Regions from separate parts of the Oceanisphaera sp. genome, predicted to be linked through region 1. Evidence: riboswitches for the same ligand, from Rfam matches in the RefSeq annotation. Region 1 holds a riboswitch; each other region holds the start of a gene.
The links. A riboswitch is a leader RNA that binds a small molecule or an ion and turns the genes downstream of it on or off. The one in region 1 is predicted to bind thiamine pyrophosphate.
Positions count from the first base shown of each region.

Region 2: another riboswitch for thiamine pyrophosphate. It lies ahead of thiD (bifunctional hydroxymethylpyrimidine kinase/phosphomethylpyrimidine kinase); the one in region 1 lies ahead of thiC (phosphomethylpyrimidine synthase ThiC).
Region 3: another riboswitch for thiamine pyrophosphate. It lies ahead of ACTHY5_RS02320 (sodium:solute symporter family transporter); the one in region 1 lies ahead of thiC (phosphomethylpyrimidine synthase ThiC).

Region 1 covers NZ_JBQDEX010000012.1:6,580-10,940, reverse strand. Annotated here, with positions in the region: gene thiE (thiamine phosphate synthase) at 1-20, opposite strand, end outside; gene thiC (phosphomethylpyrimidine synthase ThiC) at 17-2,008, opposite strand; TPP riboswitch at 2,088-2,193, opposite strand; gene menA (1,4-dihydroxy-2-naphthoate octaprenyltransferase) at 2,368-3,246, opposite strand; gene ACTHY5_RS02195 (o-succinylbenzoic acid (OSB) synthetase) at 3,426-4,358, shown strand.
Region 2 covers NZ_JBQDEX010000007.1:1,469-5,829, forward strand. Annotated here, with positions in the region: gene polA (DNA polymerase I) at 1-2,453, shown strand, start outside; TPP riboswitch at 2,577-2,679, shown strand; gene thiD (bifunctional hydroxymethylpyrimidine kinase/phosphomethylpyrimidine kinase) at 2,718-3,527, shown strand; gene ACTHY5_RS01375 (putative monovalent cation/H+ antiporter subunit A) at 3,806-4,361, shown strand, end outside.
Region 3 covers NZ_JBQDEX010000013.1:297-4,657, reverse strand. Annotated here, with positions in the region: gene ACTHY5_RS02335 (Gfo/Idh/MocA family oxidoreductase) at 1-223, shown strand, start outside; gene ACTHY5_RS02330 (DUF1456 family protein) at 296-772, opposite strand; gene ACTHY5_RS02325 (RNA recognition motif domain-containing protein) at 765-1,052, opposite strand; gene ACTHY5_RS02320 (sodium:solute symporter family transporter) at 1,274-2,713, opposite strand; TPP riboswitch at 2,809-2,937, opposite strand; gene pyrC (dihydroorotase) at 3,297-4,337, opposite strand.

The DNA.
Region 1 (4,361 bases):
CAGACTATGGGTCTTGTCATAGCAATTCTTTCTCCAGTTTATCCGCTTGGTGATAGAGCTCACCGCCGCGCTTTTTGAATTCTTCAGACATCTGTGCCATGCCCGCGACTATTGTTTCATGCTCACCATTGATATCGACCATCTGAATCGCAATGGCTTCTTGCTCTGCTGCATACTCGCGCACTTCTTGAGTAATTTTCATTGAGCAGAACTTGGGGCCACACATAGAGCAAAAGTGAGCCACTTTGCCTGATTCTTGCGGTAATGACTCATCATGATAATCACGCGCTGTTTGAGGGTCTAGCGACAAATTAAACTGATCTTCCCAGCGAAATTCAAATCGTGCTAACGACAACGCATTATCACGAATTTGTGCGCCAGGGTGCCCTTTGGCTAAGTCAGCAGCATGGGCGGCTATCTTATAGGTAATTAAGCCCTGCTTCACATCTTCTTTATTTGGCAGTCCCAAATGCTCTTTGGGCGTGACGTAACACAACATGGCACAACCGTACCAACCAATAAGGGCGGCACCAATACCAGAGGTAAAGTGATCGTAACCCGGGGCAATATCTGTGGTAAGTGGGCCTAAGGTATAAAATGGTGCTTCATGGCAATGCTCTAATTGCTCTTCCATATTGCGCTTAATCATGTGCATGGGCACATGGCCTGGGCCTTCAATCATCACCTGAACATCATATTCCCAGGCCACTTTTGCCAGCTCACCCAAGGTATACAACTCGGCAAACTGAGCCTCGTCGTTAGCATCGGCCACTGAGCCTGGGCGCATACCATCACCAAGTGACAGAGAGACATCGTAAGCGGCACAAATCTCACAAATATCGCGAAAACGCTCATATAAAAAGCTTTCTTTATGATGCGATAAGCACCACTTGGCCATAATAGAGCCACCACGCGATACAATACCCGTCACCCGTTTAGCCGTCATAGGTACATAACGCAGCAACACACCGGCGTGAATAGTGAAATAATCAACGCCTTGCTCGGCCTGCTCAATTAAGGTGTCGCGAAACACTTCCCAGTTTAAGTCTTCCGCTACGCCGTTCACTTTTTCTAGCGCCTGATAAATAGGCACAGTGCCAATGGGTACAGGGCTGTTACGCAAAATCCATTCGCGAGTTTCGTGAATATTACGACCGGTCGACAAGTCCATTACGTTATCAGCCCCCCAGCGGGTGGCCCATACTAACTTTTCGACTTCTTCCTCAATCGAGGACGTTACCGCCGAGTTACCTATGTTAGCGTTAATTTTCACCAAAAAGTTACGGCCGATAATCATAGGTTCAGATTCGGTATGATTAATATTGGCGGGAATAATGGCGCGCCCTTCGGCCACTTCTTTACGCACAAACTCTGGTGTGATGTTCTCGGGTAAATGCGCACCAAAGCTTTCACCTTTATGCTGTTGTAACAGCATTTCATCTCGCACTCGTTCGCGGCCCATATTTTCACGAATGGCAATGTATTCCATTTCTGGGGTGATAATACCTTTGCGTGCATAGTGCATTTGGGTTACGCAATGACCCAGCTTTGCTTTACGGGGCTTGGGCATATGCTCAAAGCGCAAGTGATCGAAACCCTCATCGGCCATACGCTCTTGGGTAAAATCGGAGCTCACCTGAGCTAACTCGACGGTATCATCTCTATCGATAATCCACTGGCGACGCAGCTGAGGTAGCCCTTGGCGTACATCTATGTTCGCCTGCGGATCACCATAAGGGCCAGAGGTGTCATAAATAGGCACTGGCGCATTAGGCTCAAGAATGGGGTTGGCTTCAGTACCGCCTTTCAAACTATCGGCAAGGTGAATTTCACGCATCGCCACCTTTAAATCAGGGCGCGAGCCTTGCAGATAAATTCGTTTAGAATTAGGAAAGTGCTCACCTTTAAGGTTATCGATAAAGGCTTGTGCTTGGCTGCGAACTTCACGGCGGTTTATTTTTTTAGCCGGTTTTTGAGTCGTTACTTCTGTTGGTTTTGCTGTTGACATAGCTATCTCACTTGAATCCATTTTTGGTGAAAAAGCTTGTCAGGAGTGTTGATGAAAAAATTGGCAGAGGAGGAAAGACGCCAACTTCTCACTTGCTTCCCTTACACAGGTATTAGCCTGATCAGGTTCAACGGATCCCACAACTTTGTGGTCTCAGCCCATATAGAGCACTCCGACAAGATAGCCTCTAGTAAATCAGATCCAGATCACAAAAGCAAAACTGAACAAGCGAAAACGTCTTACGTTATACGCTGAACGTTAAACGCAACGACTCAACCTACCTGCTGCGCAGGATCAATAGCTTAAGCGTTGCACTACAAAACTTTCTGTTTATCTTTAGCGTATGGCGTAAAACGCTATTACCAAGCTAACCCCAACGCCAGTAATCCACAAAACAGTAATGCCCCTCGGGCAGTGAGTGCTAATGCCTGATTTAAAACATGCCCTCGTTGAGTCAGCACCAACCGCACAGCTTTACTTAATGGCCACAGTGCCAGCAAACTTAAAAAACCAACCCCTTGCATAATTTGACTGCCCGCCAGCACGGCCACCGCCAATAGCAACAGCTGATAAAGTCGTGCACCGGCCAGCCCTAGCCGCAAGGCCAAGGTGCGTTTTCCTGCCACCCCGTCTGCCTCAAGATCGCGAATATTATTAATATTCAGCACAGTTACCGACAATAAGCCCGAAGTTAGCGCCGCCCAATAGGCAGTTGTACTCAGTTGATGCTGCATTAAATAATGGGTGCCCAATACCGCCACAGGGCCAAAAAAGATAAACACCGCAATATCACCCAAGCCTAAATAACCATAAGGACGACTGCCTAGGGTATAACCTAAGGCCGCCAGCAGCGCCAAGGCCCCTAAGGTAATAAAGCCCAACCAAGCACTGATATTGCTGCCCAACGCCTGCCACAATAATAATAACCCCGACACCACCGCCAGCAGACCCACCCCCTTGATGGCGCCTTGTAATTGCACGGCACTCACTTGCCCTGATGCTAATACCCGGGTGGGACCGGTGCGGGCACCGGAATCTGTGCCACGCACCCCATCGCCATAGTCATTGGCTAGGTTTGATAATATTTGCAGTAATAAAGCGGTAGTGAGTGCCAGTAGTAATACGAGGCCATTAACACTGCCCGCCTTAGCCGCACTGCCGGCGCCTAATAAAATAGCGGCCAATGTTAACGGCAGTGTTTTAAGCCGAATAGCTAATAACCAAGAGTGTAGCGACATGGAGCTTCTATCTTTTAACTGAGTGAATGCAATGGGTTATGGTAACTAAGTCAGATTCGTTATGCTTTAACTAATATCAATATAAAGGCGCTAGTCAGCACCTTTTCAAGATGTTACTTTTATGTGAAGATAAAAATGTACTCCCGTCATAAACGGTCAGCTTATTTGGATAACACACTATGCACATCACAACGTATCGCTACCAGCTGCCGTTAACCATGGCGCGAGTAATTGATAACACCACCTTAGTGCAGCGCAGTGGTTTTTATATCAATATAAACGGTTTTTGGGGCGAAATTGCCCCTCCCCCCACCGCATCTGATGACGCCTTATTAGCCATAGAGCAAGATTTACGCCTCGCTTGCCAACGGCTACGTAAAGAACTGCCCCATGGCGCCACCACAGCCGCGGTGCAATTTGGTCTCGACTGCGCCTTAGCCCGCGTGAGCTCAGCCATGGCCAGAGATGATGACTCTGCCCCTAGTTTGCCATTATTAGAAGGCCCCAGAGACCCCATAGTGCGTGCATGGCGCTGTCGCAGGGTACAACCTGATCGTGCTTGGCTAACACTAACGGGCGATGTGCAATATGATGCGGGACTCGTGCGAGAGCTGTGTGTATTAGCACCGAATGTGCGTTTAATATTAGATGCCGGTGGTCGTTTAACACCCGAGCAATTATTAGGCTTGTGGCAACGCATTGACGGCCACCGTATTGATTGGCTGCTCGACCCTGCATCTGATATTGCCACCGGGCAACAGCTTGCACAGCAATATCAACTGCCAGTTGCCTTTGATTTAGTGCGCTATTCAACCGCCGGCACTTTGCCTGTTGCGACTCCCTTTGCCGAGCTTAACGCCATTGTCCTTAGACCCGCAGAAATAGGCAGCTTTGATCACTGCCAGCAATTATTGCAACAGGCTCATCGCCAAGGGCTAGAAGTTATCATAGGGGACAGCTTACACACTCGCTTAGGGCAGCAGCAGCTCGCACGCTTATCACATACGTGGAATCCTGGGGTTGAAGCAGCATTGGGGCGCTGTCGTTATGTATTAGATACTCAGGTTAATGACCTAGGGCAACCCGACATTACGCAGCTCACCCTCGCCTAAGGA
Region 2 (4,361 bases), on a different contig from region 1:
CTATCCACAACATCATTAAAGCTATGGGGCTACCGTTAATTATAGAAAGCGGTGTGGAGGCCGATGATGTGATTGGTACTTTGGCACGCCAAGCCACTGAGCAGCAGCTAGATGTGGTGATCAGTACGGGCGATAAAGATATGGCGCAACTGGTAACGGATCATGTGTTGCTGATGGACACCATGAAAAATGAGTTTATGGATCGCGACGGCGTAATCGAAAAATTTGGTGTCCCCCCCGAGCTAATAATCGATCTACTCGCCTTGGTCGGCGATAAAGTGGATAACATTCCGGGTATGCCAGGGGTGGGTGAAAAAACCGCCTTGGCGTTACTGCAAGGTTTAGGATCAATTGAACATATTGCCGCACAGACCGATAAAATAGCGGAGCTAGGCTTTCGGGGATCTAAGAGTTTTGCAGCCAAGTTCGCCGAACATAAAGAGATATTGGACTTATCTTATACCTTAGCCACTATTAAAACTGATGTTGAATTACATTGTGGCCCGGCCGAACTGTTACAAACTCCGCCTGATACCGAGGCGCTTAAAGCCTTGTATCAAGAGTTTGAGTTCCGTAACTTGTTGGCCGAACTCGATCCTGAACAAGCACAGGCGGATGCTAAACCCGCTGTGCCAGCCATGGAAGTAAACTACCAGACCATTCTAACTGAAGCCGAGTTACAAGATTGGGTGAAGCGGCTAGAAAAAGCCCCCTATTTTGCTTTTGATACCGAAACCACCAGCCTTAACTATCGTGATGCTCGGGTGGTGGGCATGTCATTTGCTATTAAAGCTGGCGAGGCGGCGTATGTGCCTTTTGGTCATGATTATTTAGATGCCCCCGAGCAGTTGAGTGAAGCCGTAGTCTTGGCTGCCTTAAAGCCACTATTAGAGGCAGAAATGCCGGTAAAACTAGGGCAAAATCTTAAATATGATGCCAACGTGCTAAAAAATCACGGTATTCATATGCAAGGCATAGAGCTAGATACCATGTTGGAATCTTATGTACTGAACTCAGTGCAAACCCGTCACGACATGGATAGCATGGCTAATTTTTTCTTAAATCATGCCACCACGCCATTTGAGGCCATAGCCGGTAAGGGTGCGAAGCAGCTGACTTTTAACCAAATTCCGCTAGAAGAAGCCGCGTTTTATGCCGCGGAAGATGCGGATATTACGCTGCGTTTACATCATCATTTATCTGAACAGTTAGCGGCAGAACCTGCGTTACAGGCGGTATTTGACGAGATTGAAATGCCGCTGGTACACATTTTAGCCGATATGGAGTACACAGGTGTTAAGGTCGATAGTCAGCTGCTAGCTATTCAAAGTGATGAAATTGCCAAGCGCCTCAAAGAGTTAGAGCTTAAAGCCCATGAATTAGCTGGCGAACCTTTTAACCTCAGCTCGCCTAAGCAATTAGGGGAAGTGCTATTTACCAAGCTTGAACTGCCTATTATCAAGAAAACGCCCAAAGGCGCCCCCTCTACGGCAGAAGAAGTACTGCAAGAGCTGGCGCTCGATTATCCATTGCCTAAGTTATTGATGGAATATCGTGGTTTAAGCAAGCTAAAATCGACCTATACCGACAAATTACCGAAAATGGTTAATGATCATAGCGGTCGTATTCACACTTCGTATCATCAGGCCAATGCTGCCACTGGCCGCTTGTCGTCCTCAGATCCTAATCTGCAAAATATTCCAATCCGTACCCCAGAGGGACGCCGCATTCGCCAAGCCTTTATTGCCGAGCCGGGTTATAAAATTGTGGCGGCGGACTACTCGCAAATTGAACTGCGCATTATGGCGCATTTATCTCAAGACAAAGGTCTGCTCGATGCGTTTGCTAAGGGATTAGATGTGCATAAAGCCACGGCTGCCGAGGTGTTTGGCGTTGATCTTGATAGTGTCACTACCGAGCAGCGTCGTCGTGCCAAGGCGATTAACTTTGGGCTTATTTATGGCATGAGTGCTTTTGGTTTATCTCGTCAATTAGGGATACCGCGCCACGAGTCTCAGTCGTATATGGATATTTATTTTGAGCGCTACCCTGGCGTGTTAAAGTACATGGAAGAGACTCGCGCCCTAGCGGCAGAAAAAGGCTATGTAGAAACCCTGTTTGGCCGTCGCTTATACTTGCCAGAGATTAATGCTAAAAACGGTGCGCGGCGTAAAGGAGCCGAACGTGCCGCTATTAACGCACCTATGCAGGGAACCGCCGCAGATATTATTAAAAAGGCGATGATTAAGGTTGCCGCATGGCTGTCTGAACAAGCGGATAATGACGTGCGTATGATCATGCAGGTGCATGATGAACTGATATTTGAAATACGCGAAGATAAAGTGGCAGAATTTAAACAGCAAATATGCGAACTAATGGAGCAGGCCGCCAGCATAGACGTACCTTTGCTGGTTGAAGCCGGTGAAGGTGATAACTGGGATCAAGCGCATTAGACACAGCTTTAAGCCGTAAGCTGTCTGCGGAAGACATGGAGTCGTACTGCGTATGGCGTAAAGCGTGCTACGTTCTTTTTAGGGCGGCTTTCTTTTCCAGCTCTAGGTCGTTATTATCAACAGCATTGTTAGTCGGGGAGCCTTAAGCAGGCTGAGACGGTGAACTGCCGGACCCGCTGAACCTGATCCAGTTAATGCTGGCGGAGGAAACTAACGGGCAGCGTTTAGCTTGTCGGTGGTTGCTTCGCCCGAAGGAGCCAAGGAATGTCCATTAAGCAAAAACCCATTATTTTAACGATTGCCGGATCTGATAGTGGCGGCGGTGCTGGTATACAAGCCGATATTAAAGCCATTTCTGCCACCGGTGGTTATGCCTGTTCCGTGATCACCGCACTAACCGCACAAAACACCCAAGGCGTAACAGCCGTGCACCCCACACCACAAGCCATGATTGAGGCGCAACTTGATGCGATATTTAGCGACCTATCTGTAACGGCCGTTAAAGTGGGTATGTTGGGAGATGTTGCCACCATTCGTACCGTAGCAGCGGCTTTGCGTAAATATAAACCGACACACTTAGTAGTAGATCCTGTGATGGTCACCGCTAATGGTGATATGTTGTTAGCTGATGATGCAGTGCAGTGCCTCCGAGAAGAGTTATTGCCATTAGCGGATGTGATTACACCTAATTTGCCCGAAGCGGCGGCGTTGTTGGCCGCACCTTTGCCCAAGCAGATGGCTGAAGTTGAGTCTCTGTTTGCTGGTTTGGCACAGCTAGATTGTGGGGCGGTATTAATAAAAGGTGGCTTCTTGCAGCAAGAAGCGCGTAGCCCAGATTGGTTATTGAGTGGTGAGCAAGTACGCTGCTTTGATACTCCTAGAATTATGACACCCAATACCCACGGCACAGGTTGTACCTTGTCGGCTGCGTTGGCTTGTTATTTAGGGCAGGGCTTTACCATGGAGGCAGCAGTCGAGCAGGCTAAACATTATATTGATCAGGCTATTTTAGCCGGTAGCCGCATGCGTATTGGCCAAGGGCGCGGTCCTGTTGATCACTTTTTTGCACTATAAGTGGTATTACCGTTAAGTCAAAAAGATACTTAATAAGAAACTGCTTCGATCAAGCTCTCAATTAGCGCGATAAGTGGGACTAAACACTTAGCCCTGCTTGCGTTTTTTAAAAGCGACTTGTAGTATCATTAACTATAAAAATAATATAATAAAAATCGATTAACCGATTGAATAAAATCAAAATTATTCCTTACTATAGCCTCTGCACTGTGCCACCTCCCCCTTATTTTTAGCTTATTCTATTGCCTGAACAGGCAAGGAAAGGAGGCGTTTTTCCTATGCTTGTTGCCGTTTTAGCGGGTTTCATTTTAGCCTTGCTGGTGCCCCGATTAGCTCCCTTAATGGGGGATAAAATTGGTTGGTGCCTGTCTGTGCTGCCTGCATCCTTATTTGTGTATTTTTTGGGTTTTTGGCCAGCAGTCACTGCCGGTGAAACCTTACATTACAGCTACAGTTGGATACCCAGCCTAGATATCAATTTAAGTTTTATGGTTGATGGTCTTAGCTTAATGTTTGCCTTGCTGATCACCGGCATTGGTACCTTTATTTTTATTTATGCTGGGCATTATTTACACGGCCATAAAGACAGACACAAACTACTTATGTACCTGCAGGCGTTTATGGCGGCCATGTTGGGTTTGGTGCTTTCTAGTAATCTGATTGCCATGTTTGTGTTTTGGGAGCTCACCAGTTTCACCTCTTATTTGCTGATTGGCTTTAATCACGAGCAAGAAAAAGCCCGTAAAGCTGCATTGCAAGGTTTCTTTATTACGGTCGGCGGTGGTCTGGCATTAATGACAGGCCTGATTTTGTTAGGCTATATAGGTGGCAGCT
Region 3 (4,361 bases), on a different contig from region 1:
TTACGGTATCTTCTATTCTGATGACGATGCACAAGTGATTGAGTCAGAAATCGGTGGCTATCGTCATTTTTATCAGGCTACGGCACAGGCTATTCGTGGTGAAGCGCCGCCACCCGTCAGTATGCAAGACGCATTAGATGGACTGAACATTATTAATCTTGCAGAAAGAAGCTCTGCCGAGGGAAGAACCGTTTCTTTAACCGCTACCAGCTTTAGAGAATAGGGTAAGGGCTGCACCAAGCTAAACAAAAGGCCGAGCGATAAGCTCGGCCTTTTTATGCTTTTATTATAACGACTACTCAGCGCTTTGATTGCGCTGTAGTGCTAAGCCTTGTAAAAAGTTACGTAGGAACTGGTCGCCGCAGGCTTGATAATGTTTGTGACCGACTTTGCGAAATAATGAGGTTAACTCGGGTTTTCTAATTTCAAAACCGGCTAAAGAAAGCAGACCAAGAATGTCTTCTTCTTTTAGTTCAAGTGCCACGCGCAGCTTTTTAAACACCTGATTATTGATAGGTTCTGCTGAGGTATCCGCCTTAGGCGCAGGGCCGCCTTCACGTGGGCCGCGATTTTTTAAAATAAGCCCGTCTAAAAAGCCCAGAAGTTGCTCATTGCTACAGCTGTGGTAATTGTCATCTTCTTCTTTAGCCAGCAGCGCTAAAAACTCAGCTTCGTTAATGGTGATCCCACCTAAGCTAAACAGAGTGAGAGACTCGTTATCTTTAAGGTTAAGAGAGTAGCGAATGCGACGTAAGATATCGTTATTAGTCATTTTTTTTAGCCTCGCTCAAGTTATTGGCTGCTGTATTTGGCTTTTCTTCTGCTTTTTTAACACGAATTTTTTGTCCGTCAACTTCAATGCCGTTCAAGCTTTTAATGGCCGCTTTGGCTTGAGCTGGATTAGGCATAAAAGCAAAACCAAAACCTTTAGAGTTGTTGGTTACGGGATCCATAACAAGATGAAAGTAATGCACCAGGCCGTAAGGAGCCAGTAGCGCTAATATTTGTTGTTCTGTGGTGAGGCGCGATAGGCCTCTGATCATAATCTTCATGGTGTCTCCAAATGACGCCGTCGCGCCTTACCTTCAGTGATAAGTCGGTAATAAAAATAAGAAATGGGCTTAGAGTGAACTGTGTCATATCGCGCACTCAAGGGGTCGCGAGTGTAGCAGCTTGTGTGGCTAACGTCTGCCTGCTTATCTGCTGAAATGGCGGATTTTGGGATTAAAAAAAGCCGACTCACTGGTCGGCTTTATGTGTTATTCGTGAGCAATTAGCTTTCAAAACTACGAATACGTTGGCGTAATATTGAAAAATCAAAAGGCTGTTTAGTCGGTACTAGCAGTAACAAAATAGACACCAGTACTGGCACTAAGCTTGCTAATAAGAATGATTCAAGTAAATAGTTTATTTCTGCACCCGGTGCAGGGAACAACCATAGGCCAGCGACCAAACCCGCACCGGTACTTAACACAGCGTTATAGCTTTGATAGCGAGCACTATAAAAACCAAAGAACACTGGGAAAGCAGCGGCACAGCAGAGTAGGTCGGCAAGTAAGAATAGATACAGCACACTAAAGCCTTGAGAGGCCACAATGAGCACCGGAATAGACAGCAGTACGATTAACCAGCGTGATAAGCCCAGCAGTCGGTTAGCATTAAAGCTGGGGAGCATGCGGCGTAAATCCACCACCATCATGCTAGAAATACCGCTAATGGTTGAGTCGGCACTGCTCATGATCAGCGCTAGGCCAAAGGGTAATAACCCAATAGCAAACCACAACGGAATATTGGATAGCAAGACGTTAAATAAGGCGACGGAACCACTGCCGGGTAGGTCTAACCCCACAAAAGCCAAACCAAACAAGCCCATAATAAAGATAAATACAAAGCTGACTAAACCACTCACAATAAAACCATTACGAATGGCTTTATTGTCTTGGGCGGCAAAAATGCGTTGCCAAGTGCCCTGATAAAAGAGGCCTGTAAGCACCACGGCAATAAAGAAGGTAAGACCAGACTTAAAGCCAGACATATCAAACGGGTTAAGCAGCTCTGGTGCTGTTTCTTTTAATCCCACAATGGTAGGAGCTAATCCCCCCACGGCCTGCCAACCAAACATAATCAGTAACAGCAAGAAGGGTAAAATCACCAGCATTTGTACGCGGTCGGTAAAAATAGTGACTTTTAAACCACCGTATAAAGTGTAGAGCAAGGTGGCAACCATCACTATGCTGGCCGTTACCCACAAGGGGACGGGGGCTAATAGTTCCACCATTTTCGCAATGGCAGTTAACCCTGCGGTCAGTGAGATAAACATATAAAACATCATGATAACCATCACGAATAAATACATGGTTTTGCCGTAGCGGTGTAACACAAACTCGGTAAGGGTGTGTCCTTCGGGGATCAGCTCACGCAGGCGCTTACCCAAGGGGATCATCATAAAGCGAGGCGCTAAAGAGCCTAGGGCATAACCGGTGACGGCACCAATACCGCCCCAAGTTGCAGCTTCGGCTGGGCCAAATAAAATCCAAGTGCCCAGTGAAGTTGCGAGTAAGGTGAGCATGGTGGCTAATCCACCTTGGCTATTGCGCGCCACAATAAAGCTTTCAAGGTTATCTTGTTGACGGCGCGCATAATAGAGGCCTGGTATGGCAAAAAAAGCGGCAAAAAAACAGAGCCAGAGAATGGCTTCGGTTGTACTAAGCATGTGTTCTCCCTTTGCCTAAAGTAGGCAAGCATTACGATAATAGTCAGTCATTGACTATAAATGCCGAGTAACAATAAGCCGCGCAGGGGAGAGTGAGGATCAGTCATTTCCTTCCCTTCGCCGGCATTACCCGGATCAGGTTCGAAGGGTTACCGCAGCAAATTGCGGAATCTCAGCCAAATTTAGTGTTACTTACAACACCTTAGGCCCCCCTAGGAATGTTCCTGAGAGTAAGAATAAAAGTGATGCTTGTCAAACTTTGGACAAACAGCGCCTAGCGCCCGGCTCCAAGCACCAAGCTAAGAGACTAACCAACACCCACACCTATTTTGCAACGGAACCTGCGCCAATGCGGTGCTCCAGGGGAGAGCGCTTTTTGTAGGCGAACATTTATTCTCGCATTACGCTGTAAGCGTAAATTTTTTAAATATTTCCGGCTGCGCCGAAATGCGAGAGCAAGCGTTCGCCTATAAAGGTAATAAAAAAGCCCCAAACCATAGGCTTAGGGCTTATCATTTCTGGGCGCTGGGCGCTGGGCGCTTAGTGATTTTCTATCCGCTTCACTCCTCACCCCTCATAAGGTTTATTTAACCGTCCAGCTAATGCTTTCACCGGCGCGGATCGGAACCAGTTTATTGCCGCCTAAAGGCAAGGTCTCGGGAACAGTCCAAGACTCTTTCACCAAGGTAATGGTATCGGCATTGCGTGGCTGACCATAAAAGTCAGGGCCATTGTGGCTGGTAAAGGCTTCTAGCTTATCCAGCGCACCGGCTTCTTCAAACACTTCGGCATATAACTCCACAGCAGCGTGAGAGGTATAAGCGCCAGCACAACCACAAGCGGTTTCTTTATTCTGCTGAAAATGCGGTGCCGAGTCAGTACCCATAAAAAACTTCTTATTGCCGCTCGTCGCCGCTCGCACTAAGGCTTCTTGATGAGTATTACGCTTTAATATCGGTAAGCAGTAGTAATGCGGGCGAATGCCACCCACTAACATATGATTGCGGTTAAACATCAAGTGATGGGTCGTAATAGTGGCAGCTAGGTTATCGCCGGCCTGCTCAACAAAGTTGACCGCATGCTCGGTGGTAATGTGTTCAAGTACAATTTTTAAGTTTGGAAAGTCGCGCACCACATCAGGCAAGATAGTGTCTAGAAAGACCTTTTCGCGGTCAAAGATATCGATACTTGGGTCTGTCACTTCGCCATGTACTAGTAACAAAATCCCTGTTTCTTGCATGACTTCCAGTACCGAGTAAATGTTTTTTACATCTGTGACACCTGAGTCTGAGTTGGTGGTGGCACCCGCAGGGTACAGCTTGCAGGCAACAATTTTACCCGAAGCTTTAGCGCGACGAATTTCTTCTGGGTCTGTTTTGTCAGTGAGATATAAGCTCATCAAGGGTTCAAACTGACTGCCTTTGGGGCGAACTGCAGTTATTTTTTGGTAGTAATCTAGCGCCAGCTCTGTGGTGGTAGCCGGGGGGAGTAAGTTAGGCATAATGAGCGCGCGGCCCAAGTAGCGGCTGGCATCACTGACGGTGTCTTTTAGTTGCTCGCCATCGCGTAGGTGTAAGTGCCAGTCATCGGGGCGGGTGATAGTTAAGGTGCTTGCTGTGCTCATTGTGTGGGGTTCTCCATGTCATCC